2 regions of the Marinobacter sp. CP1 genome follow, and region 1 is predicted to be linked to the other one. Evidence: predicted binding sites of a transcription regulator. Region 1 holds the regulator's gene; the other holds the start of a gene.
The links. Region 1 encodes LexA, which represses DNA repair genes until DNA is damaged. Its sites were predicted from a motif close to CTGTNTNNNNANACAG; they were not measured.
Positions count from the first base shown of each region.

Region 2: the regulator LexA is predicted to act here: its motif matches at 5,334-5,349, upstream of recA (recombinase RecA).

Region 1 covers NZ_CP011929.1:385,674-394,916, forward strand. Annotated here, with positions in the region: gene ACP86_RS01795 (DUF1329 domain-containing protein) at 1-705, opposite strand, end outside; gene ACP86_RS01800 (DUF6586 family protein) at 930-1,442, shown strand; gene ACP86_RS01805 (hypothetical protein) at 1,494-1,754, shown strand; gene ACP86_RS01810 (cell division inhibitor SulA) at 1,759-2,250, opposite strand; gene lexA (transcriptional repressor LexA) at 2,293-2,904, opposite strand; gene ACP86_RS01820 (amidoligase family protein) at 3,120-4,121, shown strand; gene ACP86_RS01825 (gamma-glutamyl-gamma-aminobutyrate hydrolase family protein) at 4,114-4,848, shown strand; gene ACP86_RS01830 (SIMPL domain-containing protein) at 4,880-5,584, shown strand; gene ACP86_RS01835 (translocation/assembly module TamB domain-containing protein) at 5,587-9,243, opposite strand, start outside.
Region 2 covers NZ_CP011929.1:3,507,385-3,516,627, forward strand. Annotated here, with positions in the region: gene ACP86_RS16185 (hypothetical protein) at 1-829, shown strand, start outside; gene ACP86_RS16190 (LysE family translocator) at 886-1,524, shown strand; gene fdxA (ferredoxin FdxA) at 1,596-1,919, opposite strand; gene mutS (DNA mismatch repair protein MutS) at 2,070-4,700, opposite strand; gene pncC (nicotinamide-nucleotide amidase) at 4,782-5,282, shown strand; gene recA (recombinase RecA) at 5,447-6,493, shown strand; gene ACP86_RS16215 (flavodoxin family protein) at 6,514-6,984, shown strand; gene ACP86_RS16220 (PilZ domain-containing protein) at 7,000-7,377, opposite strand; gene ACP86_RS16225 (ATP-binding protein) at 7,595-9,243, shown strand, end outside.

The DNA.
Region 1 (9,243 bases):
GGCCAGTGACGACGGTGAGACAGTGTCCGTCTTCAGGTAAAAAATCTTGTTATCGATTTCCGCTAGCTCCGCGCCCCTCTGGCTGTATGCGAAGAAGTAGTCGTAATCATTGACCACCGGGTTGTAGGAGCCATCCCTCTGGGGCGTTGCAGAGGCACTACGCAGCGAAATTTCTTCGCCCCGATAGCGCAGGATATGGTTCCAGATAACCTCCAGACCATTTTTTGGAATCGGGAAGGGACTGGTCATGATGGTGTCGCGAACGCCGTTACCGTTGTCCAGCAACTGCGCTGTCAGCGCGTTCTCACGAAATTTGTCGTAGACGTGCTCGGGAAACGCAGCAGTCCGTCGGGTCTGGTAAACCGGCATGAAGAAGTCGGGCCCATACTTCTCCAGCATGGCAATGTGACCGTCTGAAAGCTTGTCCCTGTACAGCTCCAGGTTGTTGGAGGTAACAACGAAAAGAGCCTCGTCTTCGGGAAACGGGTTAATTTCCACCTGCCCCTCACGCCAGCCGTCCGGCGGCGTGGCCAAACCTCCGGTCCATTCGGGTATGCTGCCTGAGCGGTTGCCCGCCTTTTCGGCTCCGACTGGGGTCAGTTCACTACCCAGCCGCTCGGCCTCGGCGGCCGTGACCTTGGACAGGGCCTGTCCGGAAAACCCGAGAAAAACCAGTGCGACACCTGCAACGAGTTGGCTTCGCATCCCTTACACCTCCAGAAATTCATGCTGTTGGGTAGCCGCCACGAGCAGAACTCGCACAGCCGGGCGCCTTTTTGCCAAATTCAAACGGTCGTTTCAAGTGAATGTTTGTGTTTTATTGTGAAACCTCACCGCACAGAGAATGGAAGAAATTTGATAGCGAAAATGATATAGTAACGAATTAATTTTTCGGGGTTACACCCGCGCTGGGGGATTGAAGGTATTCCATGGCCTCGCAATGGCACTCACTGGTTTCTCAAAAGCTCTTTCTCGCCCGCACGCTGCTTCAGCCACTCGACCGGCCCACAGACGAGGCTCAGGAACAACGTCCCAATGAGGCGGAACAGGCGCTGCGCCGGGAAGCCGCTATCCAGGGGGCGATCGAGCTGCTTCTGCGGTCTCGAAAACTCTTGCTGGTCATGGTTGCGAGGCTATACCAGAGAAAATCAGAGGAACCTTCAAACCTTGATGAGCTGGTCGCTCTTATTGGACCGGAACCGAGTGAAGTTGGGCGCCTGAAGGAGCTGGAACAGCGATCCGGGAGTTGGTGGAACCATCTGGAGCAACTCGAGCGCGCCCAAAGCAGACCCCCGGCGACCAAAAAAACCGTGAGCGAGGAAAACATCATTGCGGTATCGGCCGATTCCGGCCCGGATCGATCGTCGGCTGCTTTGATGAAAACGCTGACCGCCGTCAAACATTTTGCCGACGATCTGGAAGAGCAGCACAGCGAGTGGTAAGCCACTCCCAGCTCCGGTTATTCAAATCGTATTAACTTGAAGGTTTATTGAATGTCACCATCGTTTTTTGAAATCGTGCAATTGACCAATGGCGATTACGCTCTGCGCCGCATTGATGATGACAGTGCGCCACTGGTAAAAATCTCTTTTTCGGAAGAAGCCCGGGAAATGATGGAAGATCGGGATATGTCGGTTGCCAAAGCCATGATTGCAGCTGGCATTGAGGCTGTAGGCAATGTTGCCCACGATATCGACTGGGAAGATGACGAACTGGACGCCTCAGACGCCCAGCCCTCCTACACTTTGCATTGATCGGTTAACGCTGCCTGAGAACGACGCCGTGGCTATTGCCCTCGGCCGAGGCTCTTTGCAGGGATTCGAAGGCAACTCGCCCCAGTTTACGGGTCCACATGACCACCGCGTGACAGGTGCCGGCACTGAGGGCTCGCTCTGCCAGGTCCTGGGCAGGATAGTCCGGTGTTGAACGCAGCACCAGCAATTCGCCGGCGACAATCCCGTGCATTTTTTGCCACTTGCTAACCAGCGCCTGGGGCGGGTCGATCCAGGCCAGCCAGCGCTTCTCTTGATTCAGCTGGGTCAGCATTGGCAACAGCAGCTGGAAATTTTCTACCTGGCCTTCCGGCAGAATGATCTCCGTCACATTGCCACAGACTTTGGGTTCGGTGGTTTCCGGAGCGCGTCGGGCGCGAATGACGGAACGTCGCTCGCGGGCGGCGGTTGCCGACACTGAACAGGACAGAGCATTGGGGTTGTAGGCCAGATTCTGATTAAAGCTCATTTGTTCCATAATTCACCCGTTATTCAAACTATCTGAGGCTATCCGAACCGCTCAGTGCAGGTCAGAGCGGCGGATAACACCAACACCCAGACCCTCGATGAACAGCTCCTGTTCGGTCAGGTCCACTTCGATCGGTGCGAATTCTTCGTTTTCGGCAATCAGGTAGACTTTCGAGCCTTCCTTGCGGAAACGCTTTACCGTGACCTCATCGCCAACCCGGGCAACAACCACCTGGCCGTTGTGAACATCCTGGGTACTGTGAACTGCCAGCAGGTCGCCATCGAGAATACCGATGTCTTTCATGCTCATGCCCCGGACCCGCAGAAGATAATCTGCAGACGGCGAAAAGAATTCTGGCTGCAGTGTGCAGTGGTCCTCGATGTGCTCCTGAGCAAGGATCGGACTACCGGCAGCGACCTGACCAATGACCGGGAGGCCCAGATCCTCTTCCGCCTCAGGCAGACGGATGCCGCGGCTCGCTCCCGGCACCATCTCGATGGCACCTTTCCTTGCCAATGCCCGGAGATGTTCTTCCGCGGCGTTGGCCGAACGGAAGCCCAGTTCTGCTGCGATTTCAGCACGGGTTGGCGGATAGCCGGTCTCGTCGACGTATCGGCGAATAATATCCAGTACCTGGGACTGCCTTGCTGTCAGCTTCATCAAGCTACTCCGCTATATCGGGATCGGGCCGCTGCAAACATCAGCCTCTCGTAAGAGTGGCTCCGGTGGCCCTGTTTTTTTATACAGTAAACTGACTATATACAGTGTTTTATCCAGTGTAAAGTCGGCTCCCTGATTTTCTTGCATCCGCTTAATAATGAGGATCAACAGCGGTGTGATATGGTTAGGGCAATATTCCTCACGAACCAGGGAGCACCATGACTCAAGTCAGTGCCTGCAGGATGCCTGAAATCCTAGAGACGAACGAAGGGAAGGAACGCCGGGTTGGCGTCGAGATCGAACTGTCTGGTCTGGGCTACGATGAGCTGGTTACATTGGCGGCGAAGATGCTGGAGGGCACACCTGAGCTCAAGTCACGCTATGTGACAACCTTGCAGACAGCTCTTGGCGACTTCACGGTTGAGCTTGATTCCGATCCGATCAAGGATCTTGATCTGGCGGATGAGCGCCTCCCCGAGTCCATTCGTGAACTCGGTGGACAGGCGATGGATGTGATCGACGCCGCGGCCGAACGCGTGGTACCCCTTGAGATCATAAGCCCACCCCTGAAGTTTTCCAGCGTCGAGGTGATTGAAACGCTCGTCGACAAGCTCAGGAACGCCGGGGCACTGGGCAGCCGGGACGCCATCTATTTTGCGTTTGGCCTGCAGCTTAATCCTGAGTTGCCCGACCTCAGCCCGGAGACCCTGGTTCGTTATTTCCAAGCGTTCGCGGCCCTGTATGAATGGCTCAAGCACCGGCATCAACTGGACGTCAGCCGCAAATTCACTACGTACATCGAACCCTGGCACGGCCGCTACACCGAGCTCCTGATGGAGGATAACTATCAACCAAACCTCGGGGAGCTCATGGAGGATTACCTGGAGTTCAATCCTACCCGCAATCGCGCGCTTGACCTGCTTCCACTGTTTGCCCACCTGGACAAGGAACGGCTGGAACGCCATGTTCAGGATCCCAGGATAAAAAGCAGGCCAACCCTGCATTACCGGTTGCCGGATTGCGACATCGACAATCCCGGCTGGCATTTCTCAACCGTTTGGAACGACTGGGTCGTCCTGGAGCAACTGGCCAACAATCCCGACGACCTGGCCGACATGCGGCAACTGTTCCGGGAGCGGCGCAAACTGAATCTTCACAACCTGACCCACAGCTGGCGGGAAACCACTGACGACTGGCTGGCCAAAAACGGGTATGTCTGAAGAGTCCAAAGAACAGGAACTTGAGGTTCCGGGCCTGACGATCGGCATCAGTGGTCCCGCTCGAAAAAGCCTTGCCCATCGCCTGATCAGCCTGGGTCTGCGCCTCCACGGTGCCCGGACCCACTATATTCGCCCCGGTTCACGGGTTGCCGTACCGATGCTTGATGGCCTGGTGCTGTCAGGCGGCACCCACGTCCATCCTGAACGTTATGGGCAGGAGCCACAGGTTACCGCCAACTATGACCGCAAGCGGGATAAAACCGATCAGTCACTGCTTGAGCAGGCTGAAGCCATTGGCATTCCCGTGCTCGGGATTTGCCGCGGCGCCCAGTTCATCAACGTTTTCCACGGCGGGTCCCTGTGCCAGAACGTGACACCGCTGAGGGTCAATACCCGGCATCGCCCACTGCTCTTGCCCCTGCAAACCGTGCGACTGGTAACGCACAGCCGGCTTGAGCAAGCCATGCGCTCCCCGGTGATCGGCGCCAACCGGATTCACAGCCAGGCCATCAAGCGCCTGGGCCGCAACCTGCGCGTGACCGCCGTGGACAATGATCTGTTTGTACAGGCTATTGAAAGCACCGGACGCCAATGGCTAACGGGCATCCAATGGCACCCGGAATACCTGCTCTACCATGGCGGACACCGACGCATCTTTGGCCAGTTCGTGGATGCTGCCCGCCGATACAAACTGGCGCGCCTGGAACCGGATTCCGACGACGCCTGATCCATTAACGGTTTCCAAAGGAGGCACTACCATGAACGGACGGAACCGAAAGCTCCGTTTAAACCTGAAGTCCGGTTTTATTCTCCCTCTCGCGCTCACAGTACCTGCTCTGACAATGGCAGGTGAAGTTACGCTCACTGGCGAGGGCAGTGTCCGATACGAGCCCGACAGCGCCAGACTCCAGTTCACAGCCAGTGCCGAGCACGAGCTTCCCCAGAAGGCCACCGAACGGGTAGCGGCCCTGATGGCGCAGTGGCGCGAGGGTATTACCGAGTATCAGGATCAGCTCAATGATTACTCAGACGCGTCGGTAAACCTTTACACCCGAACTCTGCCCGCATCTGAAAGAGAGGAGCAGCCCCGCAAGCAGGCCGTCGCCTCCCAGACCGTCAGCTTCAGCATCAGTGATCTTACTCTGCTCAACCCCCTGCTCCAGCAGGCCCAGGCTGTGGGCCTGGATTACCACCTGGGCCCTCACCAGTTCTTCCACTCGGATGAGACCGGTATGGAACAGGAAGCTCTGGCCAGAGCCATCGCAGACGCCCAGGCCCGCTGCCGATTCGTGGCCAGTCAGCTCGACCAGAGCTGTGGTGATGTAGTCACCATCAACATCAATGGCGGGCACCGCCCGGTACCAATGATGATGGCGGAGGCCAAATCCATGTCGGATACGGTCTCGAGCGTGGGTGAGCGGGAAATCCGGGCCTCAGTGAGCGCCACCTTCGAGCTGGACTGAACTCAGAAATCCCGGGTGTAGAAGATATCCAGGGAGGCCGCCAGCCCGCTGGCAGCCTCCAGATAGAAGTAACGGCCCAGATCGTAGCGCAGGGCGACCGTGGTGATCGGCTCGAAGATGCCGACACCGTAGCGGACACTCAGCTCATCCGTCAGATACCCGCTCGCCACCACCGAGGTCTGATCGCCGGAACCCTCCGCTTCCAGGGTGAGCTGGCGAATACCGAACTCTTCGCCAATTTGCCCCGTCACCTTGTTGGCCTGGGTCAGTCCCAGGGACAGCGCCGCCCGGCTCATCTGGCCCTCATCACCCCGGCTCTGGGGCGCCCGGCCAAGAATGACATAGGAAAGCGCCTCCGTCTGAGGCATGTCGGGGTTGGAGAATACTTCCGTCTGGGGCGACTGCACAGGGCCGGTCAGACGAATACCGGCCACGACGGTATCCACGGTGCGGACGGCCTCGATGTCCAGGTAGGGTTGGGTAAGGTTGCCCACGAACAACAGTCTTGCCCGCCTGAGCTTGAGCTCCTGACCATAGGCTTCATACTGGCCATTGACCAGTTGGAGCGTGCCACGGGTATCCATGTCATTGCCAATGCGAAGAGATCCCTCCAGATCACCGGTCACGCCGAAGGCGGCAAAAGTCACCTGATCTTCTCCAACAACCACGGTCACATCCATATTCAGCGATCGGACAACGGGCTCTTCCCGTTCCACGCCGACAATGACCTCATCCTCCGAGACCGACACGGCCTGGTCCGGCAAACCCTGTATCTCGATATCGCCTCTTGGCACTCCGACCTGTCCGGTTACCTCCAGGGCCCCCTCACTGAAAACGATGGTCAGATCCGGCTCCACCTCAAGCTGCGCATAAGGCTCCAGGTTGAATGGCACACGGCTGCCGGAAATCGTGATTTCCCCCCGGGGAGACTGTTGCCAGTCGATTTCCCCATCCACAATGGTCTGGCTTCGCGCATTGCTCCGGATCCTGCCACTGATCTCGGCCGAGTAACCGCCAAACTGAACGCTGGCGATCACTTCCTCGATTGGTACCGGCAAGCGGGGATCGGAAACCCGTCCATTCACCAGGTGCAGTTCGCCGGTCACCGCGGGCTTCATCAGCGGGCCGGAGAGCTGGCCATGGCCGTTCACCCGACCGGCAACTTCGTCCAGCCCGGAAAGCAGTCCTGCAAGGGCAATATCCAGACCCTCGAGACTGAAGGAACCCTCAACGTTGCGGTCGTCCGAGTTCGGATCCAGGTTCATGTCCAGCGTGAAATCGCCAAGCTCCGGTCCGGAAAGACGGACCGCAAGGTCGGCCTGGTTCGGCTTCAGGGCGACCTCGCTTGTCAGGGTATTGTAGGCGAGCGACTCCCACTCGCCGTCCACCAGCAACTGGAATTGTCCCTCACCGGCGTCCAGGAAAAGGCGTCCGTCCGGACCGTCGCCGGTGGTGGTGAAATCAACCTCTCCGTTGATCCAACCGTCCCAACGTAATGTCTCTGGCAGCAAGGGAGCGAGGGCAACGGTTGGGAAGCGGTCGATACGATAGGCAATGCGGGGAACCGGGAGCAGTGTCTGGTCCTCGGCACAAACCGTACTCTCCTCCCAGCGCCAGCAATGATTGCCAAATGTGAGCTCACCATCGGCTTTGTATGCCAGGGTCGCCGGGGCCTGAAGCCGCCATTGCTGGGACTGTTCCGGAAGGTCAATCAGGCCGCGGGACAGCTCTCCCTGCCAGGTTCTCCAGTCAGCGCCGGCCTCTCCTGCGAAAACCAGCTCAAGGTCAGCCTCGGCATGACGTGCACCGATGCTCACGGTGTGCTTTCCCTGGGTGCCATTGGCTTCCAGAGTGAGCGTTTCAAGCTCTTGCCCGAACCCGTTGAGGTTCTCCGCCTGCAAACGGCTGACAAGGCGCATGCCGTCCTGCAGATCGGCCTCAAGACTGAGGGTTTCAATGGCGAGCTTATCCTGCCAGCCCAGGTTTTTGCCACTTGCACTCAGCTCGCCCCTCGGGCGCTCTGGTGTTCCCTCCGCCGTCAGAGTGGCTTGCAGATTCCCCGTCAGGCCAGGCAGGACAATTTCCGGCGCGGGCAGGTTCAGAGCCAGATCACCACGCAGAACGTCGCCCCAGGTACCGCTACCCTCAATACGGTTGTCACCCACCAACAACTGCAGGTCGGATAGCTCCCAACTGCCTGATGAGGTATCTAGCCGTCCCTGCAGAGACGCGGGATTGGAACGCCAGTCGCCCTCAAGATCCCATCCGGCATTCATGGCAGGTACCGGTCCATCCCCGAGTTGTCCCTCGGTCGTCACATCACCGCTGAGACTGGCTTCCAGTACAGGTACCCAATAACCGGGATTGAAGTCCTTCAGGCGCAAGGCCGCCTGCCAGGAAAGCGGCCCGGAAAAGTTCACCGAGCCGTTGCCGGTAAGAGACCCGGCGCCTGTGCTGACGGTCAGGTTGGTCAGTGTGGTCTGCCCGGCATCGCCATCCACCGTGGTGGTCAGTTCCGCGTTGCCCTGGGGACCCTCGACACCGGCTTGAAGCTCTGCATGGTAGTTCCCCTCACGCCAGGACACGGTGCCATCCAGGGAACGAAGGGTTACCACTGGCGGCTCAAAGCCCGGGATCAGCGTATACCAGGGAAATCCGCGCAAACGGATGTCGGCACTGGCTTCGAGGCCCTCGCTCCAGGAGACATTGCCATTGGCCACCACAGTGTCTTGCCCTGCACCATTCTCCTTGTCTGCGGCCAACTCGATCCGGATGTTCTCCGCCGCACGAGTCGTCGCCAGGCCCTCCAGCGTCAGCCGTACCGGGCCTGTCGTGCCCGGAAGCGTAGCTTGCCCCCGGGTGCGAAAACCCTGCTGAAGGCTACCCCTGGCGTCCACAGACCAATCATTGAACACAAGGGTCTCCGGCAGCGCCTGCGCTGCGCGGAACTGATCCGAGGTTAGCCTCAACTGTGCCGGCAGGGCCGGATCGAGCGGCTCGACTTCCCCCGAGAGTTCAGCATCCAGGTAGCCACGGCTGGATGCAGCGACCATCAGGTCCCGAACGCTGCCGGAGAGCCGGGCGTCGAGAAGCCACTCGTCTCCATAAGGCGGCGGGATGTCCGCTTTGACTTCCAGATTGACAGGCCAGTCCCGGCGGGTTTCTATCCGGCCAGCGGCGGACACCGTGTACTCACCCAGCTGATACCAGGCGCGCTTTATGTTCCAGGCGGCGCCCGACCCTCCGGCGTCCAGCTCAAACCGGTCCCAGACTCTGTTGCCGTTGAAGGTAAAAGGCCCGAGCCGGACGCCACTGATATTCAGCGCCAGCGGCAGGTCCACGCCCGGCAGTGTAATGGGGCTCCCGCCTTCGGCTTTGTCCGCCGGGGGCAACTGCGAGACTTCGAGCGTCTCTGCTTCCAGATTCTCAATACAGAGCTGTTTTCGGAACAGACAGGAAGGGGACCAGTCCACGAGTGGCGACTCAACGACCACTTCGACCCCGTAACCACGCCATTGCAAGTGGTCGGCCTGCCACCGACCAAACAGAGATCCCCGGTCATTTTCCACCTGAAGCCCTGGCACCTGTTCTATAACCCAGGCGGTTCCCGTCTCAGAGCGCAGGGCCAGCAAAACAGCGGCCACCACAAGGACAGGCAC
Region 2 (9,243 bases), 1.6 Mb from region 1:
GGAACTGGATGCAGGCATTCCGGAACTGGCCGCGGAGATGGCCACCGAGGTGCTCAATGCCGAAGTGCAGTCAAAGACCACCCTGGGCGAGATCATCACCCGCGAACAGGCCACGGGCTTTCTGGAGGAAGCTCTGGAGCTCCGGCAGCAGCGTGAACGGGTGATCAGCGAGATCATGGCGCACCCGGTCTATCAGGAGCTGGTGTCCAATGTCGTGTACCACGGCCTGGTGAACTACCTGTACGAGGATAACCTGATCACCAAGTCTGTGCCGGGCGTTGGTTCGATGATGAAATTTGGCAAGCGGATGGCCAATCGGGCGGTGCCGGGGCTGGATGAAACCTTTGAGCGTCGACTGAAAGCCTGGTTGTCTGACAGCCTGCCCGGTTTGATCAGCCGCAGTGAGCAATTCCTGCACAGTGCCCTGTCTGATGAGGAGCTGCGCGACAGTGTGATGGCCGCCTGGGTGTCTTTGGAGGATCGCACCATTGCCGAGCTGCACGAGGGGCTCGGAGACGTGCAGCTGCAGGAGTTTGTGGTGCTGGGCTATGAGTTCTGGCTGCAGTTTCGCAAGACCGGATACTTTGAGAACTGTGCCCGGGCCGTGGTTTCCCACCTGTTCGACAAATATGGCGAGCGCCCGCTTACAGACCTGCTGGGCGATATGGGGGTAAGCCGCGAGGTTGTTATGGCGGAGATAGATGCCTACGCAATTCCGGTTATAGACGTGTTGCGTGAAGAGGGCTATGTTGAGGCCCTGATTCGTCGGCGGCTTGCGCCATTTTACAAGTCCGCCGCTGCGCGTAAGATTCTCCAGCAGGAGGCCTGAGTCTGAGATTGTCGGAAGGGCCCCGGGGAAGGTTTTGTTCAGGATTTTGAGAGGGCATGACGTTGATATCGGATCTGTTCTGGGCCTATCTGGTTGCCATTACATTGCTCACCATCACGCCCGGTGTGGATACCCTGCTGGTGATGCGTAATACCGGCCGGGGCGGTTTGCGGGATGGGTGCGTGACCAGTGTCGGAATCTGTAGCGGCCTGTTCATTCATGCCACGCTCTCGGCGCTGGGCATCTCCCTCCTGTTGGTGGAAACCGCCTGGGCATTTTCTGCATTGAAGTGGGCCGGCGCTTGCTACCTGGTCTGGCTCGGCATCGGTTCGTTGCGCCAGGCCCTTCGCCGGGGTGACGCGCCTGCGGCAAAGGACGTAACGGTTGCCCGCCGGAAGGTGGGCTTGGCGGTGTCGTTTCGTGAGGGCCTGCTGTCCAACGTTCTTAATCCCAAAACTGCGCTGTTCTATATGGCTTTGCTGCCACAATTTGTGGATCCGGCAGGCAACGCCTTTGAACAGTCGTTGATGCTGGCCGGTGTGCATTTTCTGCTGGCAATGCTCTGGCAGTGTGGTCTGGCATGGGTGGTGGTGACGTTTCGGAGTCTCGGTGTAAACGCGCGTGTAAAGCGAACGCTGAACGGCCTGACGGGAGGGTTTTTCGTGGCCATGGGTGCCAAGCTGGCCAGCACCTGACGCAATCACGGAACTTCAGGCAAAGAAAAAGGGAAGCCTCGGCTTCCCTTCTTTGTTCCAGTTCCGGATGCTTACTTTTCCAGATACTGAAGCTTGTTCGGCTTGCCATCCCATTCTTCAGCGTCTGGCAGCGGATCTTTCTTTTCGGTGATGTTCGGCCATTTGGCGGCCAGATCAGCATTCAGCTCCACAAACTGGACCTGATCGGCCGGCAGCTCGTCTTCCGAGAAAATGGCTTCGGCCGGGCACTCTGGCTCGCACAGGGCGCAGTCGATACATTCGTCCGGGTCGATTACCAGAAAGTTCGGTCCCTCGTAGAAGCAGTCTACCGGACAGACTTCCACGCAGTCTGTGTACTTACACTTGATGCAGTTATCAGTAACGATAAACGCCATAGTCAGATCCCTGGTCCAGTGGTCGGTCAGTCTCATCAGGAGCGCCGTCGGGCGCTGCCGTTATATTTTGGTGCGCGATATTGTAGGGAGCGACCCGCACAGCCGCAAGCGTTCGACTGCTATAACCTTATTACACAGATCAATTCTTCGCTATTTCTTCATCAACGCCTTCAGTTCGTAAAGCTGATTCATGGCATCCCGGGGGGTTAATCCGTCGAGGTCCATGTCTTTAAGTGCCTCTTCCACGGCGCTGGGCTCCAGGCTGGCGAACATATCGCCCTGGTAAACGGATTCATTTGCCTTGGTTGCCGGTTTGGCCAGGGATGCGTTGTTGCCCTGTTCAGCGGCCGAAGCTGCCGGCGCCGCTGGCGAAGCGCTGCCCTCTAGGTGTGAGAGCTGGGTTTTGGCGTTACGGATCACATCCTGTGGCACGCCGGCCAGCTTTGCTACCTGCAGACCGTAGCTCTGGCTTGCCGGGCCATCATGCACGTTGTGCAGGAACACGATGCTGTCATCGTGTTCGGTGGCCGTCAGATGGACGTTTACGGCATGTTGCAGTTCGTCGGCGAGCTGGGTGAGCTCGAAATAGTGGGTGGCAAACAGCGTGTAGCAGCGTATCTCCCGGGCAAGGTGCTCGGCAGTAGCCCAGGCCAGGGACAGGCCATCAAAGGTGCTGGTGCCACGACCAACCTCGTCCATCAACACCAGGCTGTGCTCGGTGGCGTTGTGCAGGATGTTGGCGGTTTCGGTCATTTCCACCATGAAGGTGGATCGGCCGCCGGCGATATCGTCCGAGGAACCCATGCGGGTAAAAATCCGGTCCACGGGGCCGATCACTGCCCGGTTGGCGGGCACGAAACTGCCGGTGTAGGCGAGCAGCGCAATCAGCGCAGCCTGACGCATATAGGTGGATTTACCGCCCATGTTCGGGCCGGTTATCACCAGCATGCGGCGCTGGGTGTCCATTAGCAGATCGTTCGGTACGAACGGCTCGTCCAGCAACTGTTCAACCACCGGGTGGCGCCCTTCCTCAATGTCAAAACCCGGGGATTCGCTGAACTCCGGCGCGGAAAAGCGCAGGGAGGTAGCGCGCTCGGCAAAATTACTCAGCACATCCAGTTCTGCCAGTGCCTGGGCGGCATCCTGAAGTGGCGCAAGTTGCCCGGCGACGGTTTCCAGTACGTCATCGTACAGGCCTTTCTCACGGGCCAGGGCCCGGCTCTTGGCACTCAGGGCCTTGTCCTCGAACTCCTTGAGTTCCGGCGTGATGAATCGCTCGGCGTTTTTCAGGGTCTGCCGGCGAATATAATCCACCGGCGCCTGATCGGACTGGGCCCGGCTTATTTCGATGTAGTAGCCGTGGACCCGGTTGTAACCTACTTTGAGGGTGCTGATACCGGTGCGATCCCGCTCCCGGGTTTCCACATCCAGCAGATACTGGCCGGCGTTTTCGCTGATGTTGCGCAGCTCGTCCAGCTCCTCGTCGAAGCCTTCCCGGATGACCCCGCCTTCACGGATCACGACCGGGGGATTGTCGATGATGGCGCGCTCCAGCAGATCCGCCAGTTCCGGGTATTCCCCAATGATGGTCGCCAGCCTGACGACGTGGTGGGAATTGACCGGTTTCAGGGTTTCCTGCAGGTCCGGCAGGGCCTGGAAGGCATCCCGAAGCCGCGCCAGGTCTCTTGGGCGGGCCGAACGAAGGGCGACCCGTGCGAGCACGCGCTCAATGTCGCCAACAGCTTTCAGTAGATCGTGCACCGGCTCATAGTGGAACCCGTCCAGCAGTGCCGATACCGCCTGCTGACGCTGGCGGACGATCTCCACATCCCGAAGCGGCCGATTCAGCCAGCGCCGGAGTTCCCGTCCACCCATGGATGTGGCAGTGCGGTCCATGACCCAGGCGAGGGTGTACTGGTGGCCGCCCATGAGATTAGTGTCAATTTCCAGATTGCGACGGCTGGCCGCGTCCAGGATGACTGCTTCATCGCGCCGTTCACGGGTCAGCTTGCGAATATGGGGCAGGGCGGTACGCTGGGTTTCCTTGGCATACTGCAGCAGGCAGCCCGCGGCACAGACGGCGAGATTGAGTTCCTCGCAGCCGAAACCTGTCAGGTCCCTGACCTGAAGCTGATGGGTAATAACCCTGCGGGCCGTATCGGATTCGAAGAGCCAGGGCCCCTGACGGCGTATTCCGGTGAAACCCTCCAGAACGTCCTCGTAGGGAAAATCCTCGCTGATCAGGATTTCCGCCGGACGCAGGCGCTGCAGTTCGCCCTGCAGGGCCTCCAGGTTTTCCAGCTCCGACACGGCAAAACGGCCGCTGGAAATATCGAGCGAGGCAAAACCGAACTGCTCCCGATGGTTATAGATAGCCACCAGCAGATTGTCCCTGCGATCTTCCAGGTAGGCGTCGTCGCTCAGGGTTCCCGGTGTGACGATCCGCACCACCTGTCGCTCAACCGGCCCCTTGCTGGTGGCAGGATCTCCGATCTGTTCGCAGATGGCGATGGATTGACCTGCCCGAACCAGCCGGGCAATGTAGCCCTCAGAAGAGTGATAGGGGATGCCGGCCATGGGGATCGGATTGCCGCCAGATTGGCCCCGGGCGGTGAGGGTAATATCCATCAGCTCGGCCGCTTTCTTGGCATCTTCGTAGAACAGTTCGTAAAAGTCCCCCATGCGGTAAAAAACCAGTTCATTGGGGTGCTGGCCCTTGATCTTCAGGTACTGCTGCATCATTGGGGTGTGCTTGGAAAGATCGGTCTGAGCTGCTGACATGAACGGGTCCGGTAGCCTTGCTTTGGATGAAGGCGTGAATTGTAAGAAAATAACCGCCGTGATGAAACGAAGGAGGTCATTATGCTGGCCAGCGATCAGGAATTGGAAGAGGCAGGCAACCGCCTTGGTGAACGACTGCTGACAACCGGCCGTACAGTTGCGACGGCGGAGAGTTGCACCGGCGGCTGGGTTGCGAAGGTACTGACCGATCGTGCCGGTTCTTCGGCCTACGTGCTGGGTGGCCTGGTCACGTACAGCAATGAGGCCAAGCAGGGGCTTCTGGGCGTAACCCGGAAATCGCTGGATGAACACGGTGCGGTCAGCGAACCGGTGGTGCGGGAAATGGTTGCCGGTGCCCTGGTGGCGACAGATGCTGACGTTGCCGTGGCTATCAGTGGTGTTGCCGGGCCCGGCGGTGGCAGCGATGACAAGCCTGTGGGCACCGTCTGGTTTGCCTGGGGTAGCAGCCCGGCCTCCACCGTGGCCGTGGTAAAACACTTTGAGGGTGATCGTGATCAGGTCCGCAGGCAGGCCGTTCTCTTTGCCCTTCAAGGGGTTAACAATTTTGTGGACGAAGTCTGACGGCTTTCACATCCGGAGGGGTTGGTCTCCTCTGCGGGTTATGTTTTAATACTGTTCAAATATACAGGGAATGGGCTGTTCGAGCTGTACAGATTCCCGATTCACTATTTCGCTGCCAGCCTTTTCCTGAGGGTGGCGGCCCAGGCGACAGAGGGTTTGCACTGATGGAAGACAACCGCAAGAAAGCATTGAGCGCAGCACTTGGGCAGATTGAGCGCCAGTTCGGCAAGGGCGCCGTGATGAAAATGGGCGATCAGCCCCGCGAAGCCATTCCTGCGGTCTCCACCGGTTCCCTTGGCCTGGACGTTGCCCTGGGTATTGGCGGTCTTCCATATGGTCGAATTTGCGAAATCTACGGTCCGGAAAGTTCCGGTAAGACGACGCTCACCCTGCAGGTAATTGCCGAAGCACAAAAAGCCGGCAAAACCTGTGCATTCGTGGATGCCGAGCACGCGCTCGATCCGGTTTACGCCGAAAAGCTGGGCGTCAATGTGGACGACCTTCTGGTGTCCCAGCCGGATACCGGTGAGCAGGCCCTGGAAATTGCCGACATGCTGGTTCGTTCCAATGCGGTAGACGTGATCATCGTGGACTCCGTGGCGGCCCTGACCCCGAAAGCGGAAATCGAGGGTGAAATGGGCGACAGCCACGTGGGTCTGCAGGCGCGACTGATGTCCCAGGCGCTTCGCAAGCTGACCGGTAATGTCAAACACGCTAACTGCCTGATGATTTTCATCAACCAGATCCGTATGAAAATCGGGGTTATGTTTGGCTCGCCCGAAACCACCACCGGTGGTAACGCGCTGAAATTCTACTCCTCCGTTCGCCTTGATATCCGCCGCATTGGTGCCGTGAAAGATGGTGACGAAGTGGTCGGTAACGAGACCCGCGTGAAAGTAGTCAAGAACAAAGTATCGCCGCCGTTCAAGCAGGCCGAGTTCCAGATTATGTACGGTAAGGGCATTTACCACATGGCGGAAGTGCTGGATATGGGCGTCAAGGAAGGCTTTGTCGACAAGTCCGGAGCCTGGTACGCCTACAATGGCGACAAGATCGGTCAGGGCAAGGCCAACGCCTGCAAGTTCCTGGAAGAAAACATGGACATTGCCAACGAGATCGAAGCCAAGGTTCGGGACAAGTTGATGCCCAAGCCTGAACCGAAGAAAGGCGCAAAAGAAGAGCCTGCAGAAGCCAACGGCGAGCTGCTCTAAGCTTGATGTAGGGAGGACGTATGGATGGCATGAAGAAACTTTTGATTGTTGCCCATGCGCCTTCCCCGAACACCCTCCGCCTACGAGAAGCTGTGGATGAGGGTGCCCGCCATGAAGATATCGAAAACGTTGAAGTAACCGTTCTGGCACCGTTGGATGCCGGTCCCGAAGACGTTCTTGCCTGCGACGCCATTATTCTGGGCACCACTGAGAATCTCGGGTATATGAGTGGTGCTTTAAAAGACTTCTTCGATCGCAGCTACTATCCCTGCCTCGAGAAGACCCAGGGGCTACCTTTCGCCTATTACATTCGCGCTGGCCATGACGGCACGGGCACCAAGCGGGCAATAGAAAGCATTACCACCGGGCTGCGCTGGAAGCTGATTCAGGAACCTTTGATCTGCCGGGGTGAATACCGGGAAGAGTTTGAAGATCAGTGTCGGGAGCTGGGGATGTATGTTGCGGCCAGCCTTGACGCCGGGCTGGTTTGATTCCGAAGGCCTGGCTCAGCTGGCAAACCGGTTGTAGAAGCCTTCAATCCGCGACAGGGCATTGTCGACAGTTCGTGAATAGCCCTTCTTGTCCAGGCAATAGCTGAACTGGACACTGACGCGATAGCCGGTCTGGAAGGGCTGGCATTCCACCACCCGGGCACAAACCCGCGATTCGCTGATGTACTTGCCGTCAAAATCCATGAACAGACGGGCGCCCGGCTCTACTGGTCGGGGGCATAGCACTGCCATTCCGTATCGGTTGAGGTCCAGGCAGGTAACCGGCGTGGGGTGTTTGCCACGACCAAGGAAGCTACGCTCCCGGAGCTGGACCTTCAGGCAGGAGGCGGGGTAACGATCCTTGATTCTGCGCTCTGCGGAATCATTGGTCATACGCTGGCGTCCGTTGCGTGCATTGTTTTTATGGTTGGGACATGAAGTGTAGTTCCGGAAAGGCTGGCTGAAAAATGAGCGGCGGCGGAATTGTGAACTGCCTAACAAAATCCCGCGCACTGTGCGCGACTCCAGAAATCTTCGTGCTGAACGCGACAGAGCCGACCGCAGAATCTACAATGACCGGCCAATGTGTTAACCGTTACAGGACCAAACCTTGAAGTCACTGCCTCTGCACCAGCTTTACAAAGCCTGTGTTCTGAAAGATCTGCCGTTCAAAACCACCAAGCAACTGGAGCCCCTGGCTGAAATCGTTGGCCAGAACCGTGCCCAGGAGGCTGTGCGTTTTGCTCTGGCAATGCCCCATGGCGGTTACAACGTCTATGCCGTTGGCCGTAATGGCCTGGGTAAGCGCACCATGATGCTGCGTTACCTCGAGCATCATGTGGATACGGATCAGCAGAGCCATGACTGGTGCTACGTGGCCAACTTCGAGGAGCCGCGCATTCCGAAGCTGTTGCAGCTCCCGGCCGGGAAGGGTACCCAGCTCAAACAGGATATGGAAAAGCTGATGAGTCGCCTGGTCAAGGTTATTCCCCAGACCTTTGACAGCGACAGCTTTCTTGAGCGCTCGGAACAGTTGAAAAACGAATACGGCAAAAAGCAGGAAGACGAGCTGGAGAAGGTGGCGGCCCAGGCCAAGCGCAAAAAAGTCAGCCTCACTGTGACAACCCCGGGCGGTTATCGGTTGGTGGCCATGAATGGCGACGAACCCCACACTGCGGAATCTTTCCAGGCTCTGACCGATGAGCAGCGCGACAAGTTCGAAGATGCCATCAACAAGCTCGAGAAAAAGCTCCGGCAGGCGCTTCGCAAACTGGCGGACTGGGAGCAGGAATACGCTGATAAACAGCAAGCCCTGAATCAGGAGACCCTCGAGAGTATCTCAGGCCATCAGATTGATGAGCTGATCGAGAAATACAAGGATCTGCCGGACGTGGTCGCCTTCTTTGAAGCGGTTCGGGCGGACCTGGTTGAAAATCTCGAGATTTTCCTCGATGACAACGAGGAACAGGCAGCGATTGCGTATGCGTCCCTCGACAAGAAGATGCCCCGCCGTTACCTCGTCAATGTTCTGGTGCATCAGAAAACCAACGAAGTGCCAATGGTGGTGGAGGATAACCCCACCTACCACAACCTGTTCGGTTACGTTGAGAACGTCACTTACAAGGGCACCGTGTTCACGGATTTCTCCCTGATTCGCCCGGGCAGCCTGCACAGGGCCAACGGCGGCTATCTGTTGATGGACGCCATCAAGGTTCTGGAGCAACCGTTCGTATGGGATGGCCTCAAGCGTGCGCTGCGTTCGAAGTCCATACAGATAAATTCCCTGGAACGGGAACTGACGCTGTCCGGAACCATCTCAATTGAACCGGAGTCGGTGCCCCTGGACGTCAAGATTGTTCTGTTCGGCGACCGTGAAACCTGGATGTTGCTGCAGGAGTACGATTCCGAATTCGCCGAGCTGTTTCGAGTCACGGCGGATTTCGAGAACGAAATGTACCGTTCCGATGACAGTCAGCTGCTATATGCCAAGTTTATCGCCAGCCTGGTGAGCGAGAAGAAGCTGCTGCACTGTTCGAACAAGGCGGTTGCCCGGGTGATTGAGCACAGTGCCCGTATGGCCGAGCATCAGGATCGACTGTCCTTGCATGCGGCCGATATTGCCAACCTGCTGCGGGAATCCGATTTCTGGGCCCGTCAGGCCGGTGCCAAGCTGATCCGGGACCTGCACGTTGAGCGCGCGCTGGAAAGCGCGAAATACCGCAGCAGCCGGATCCGGGATCAGTTTTATGATTCCATCCG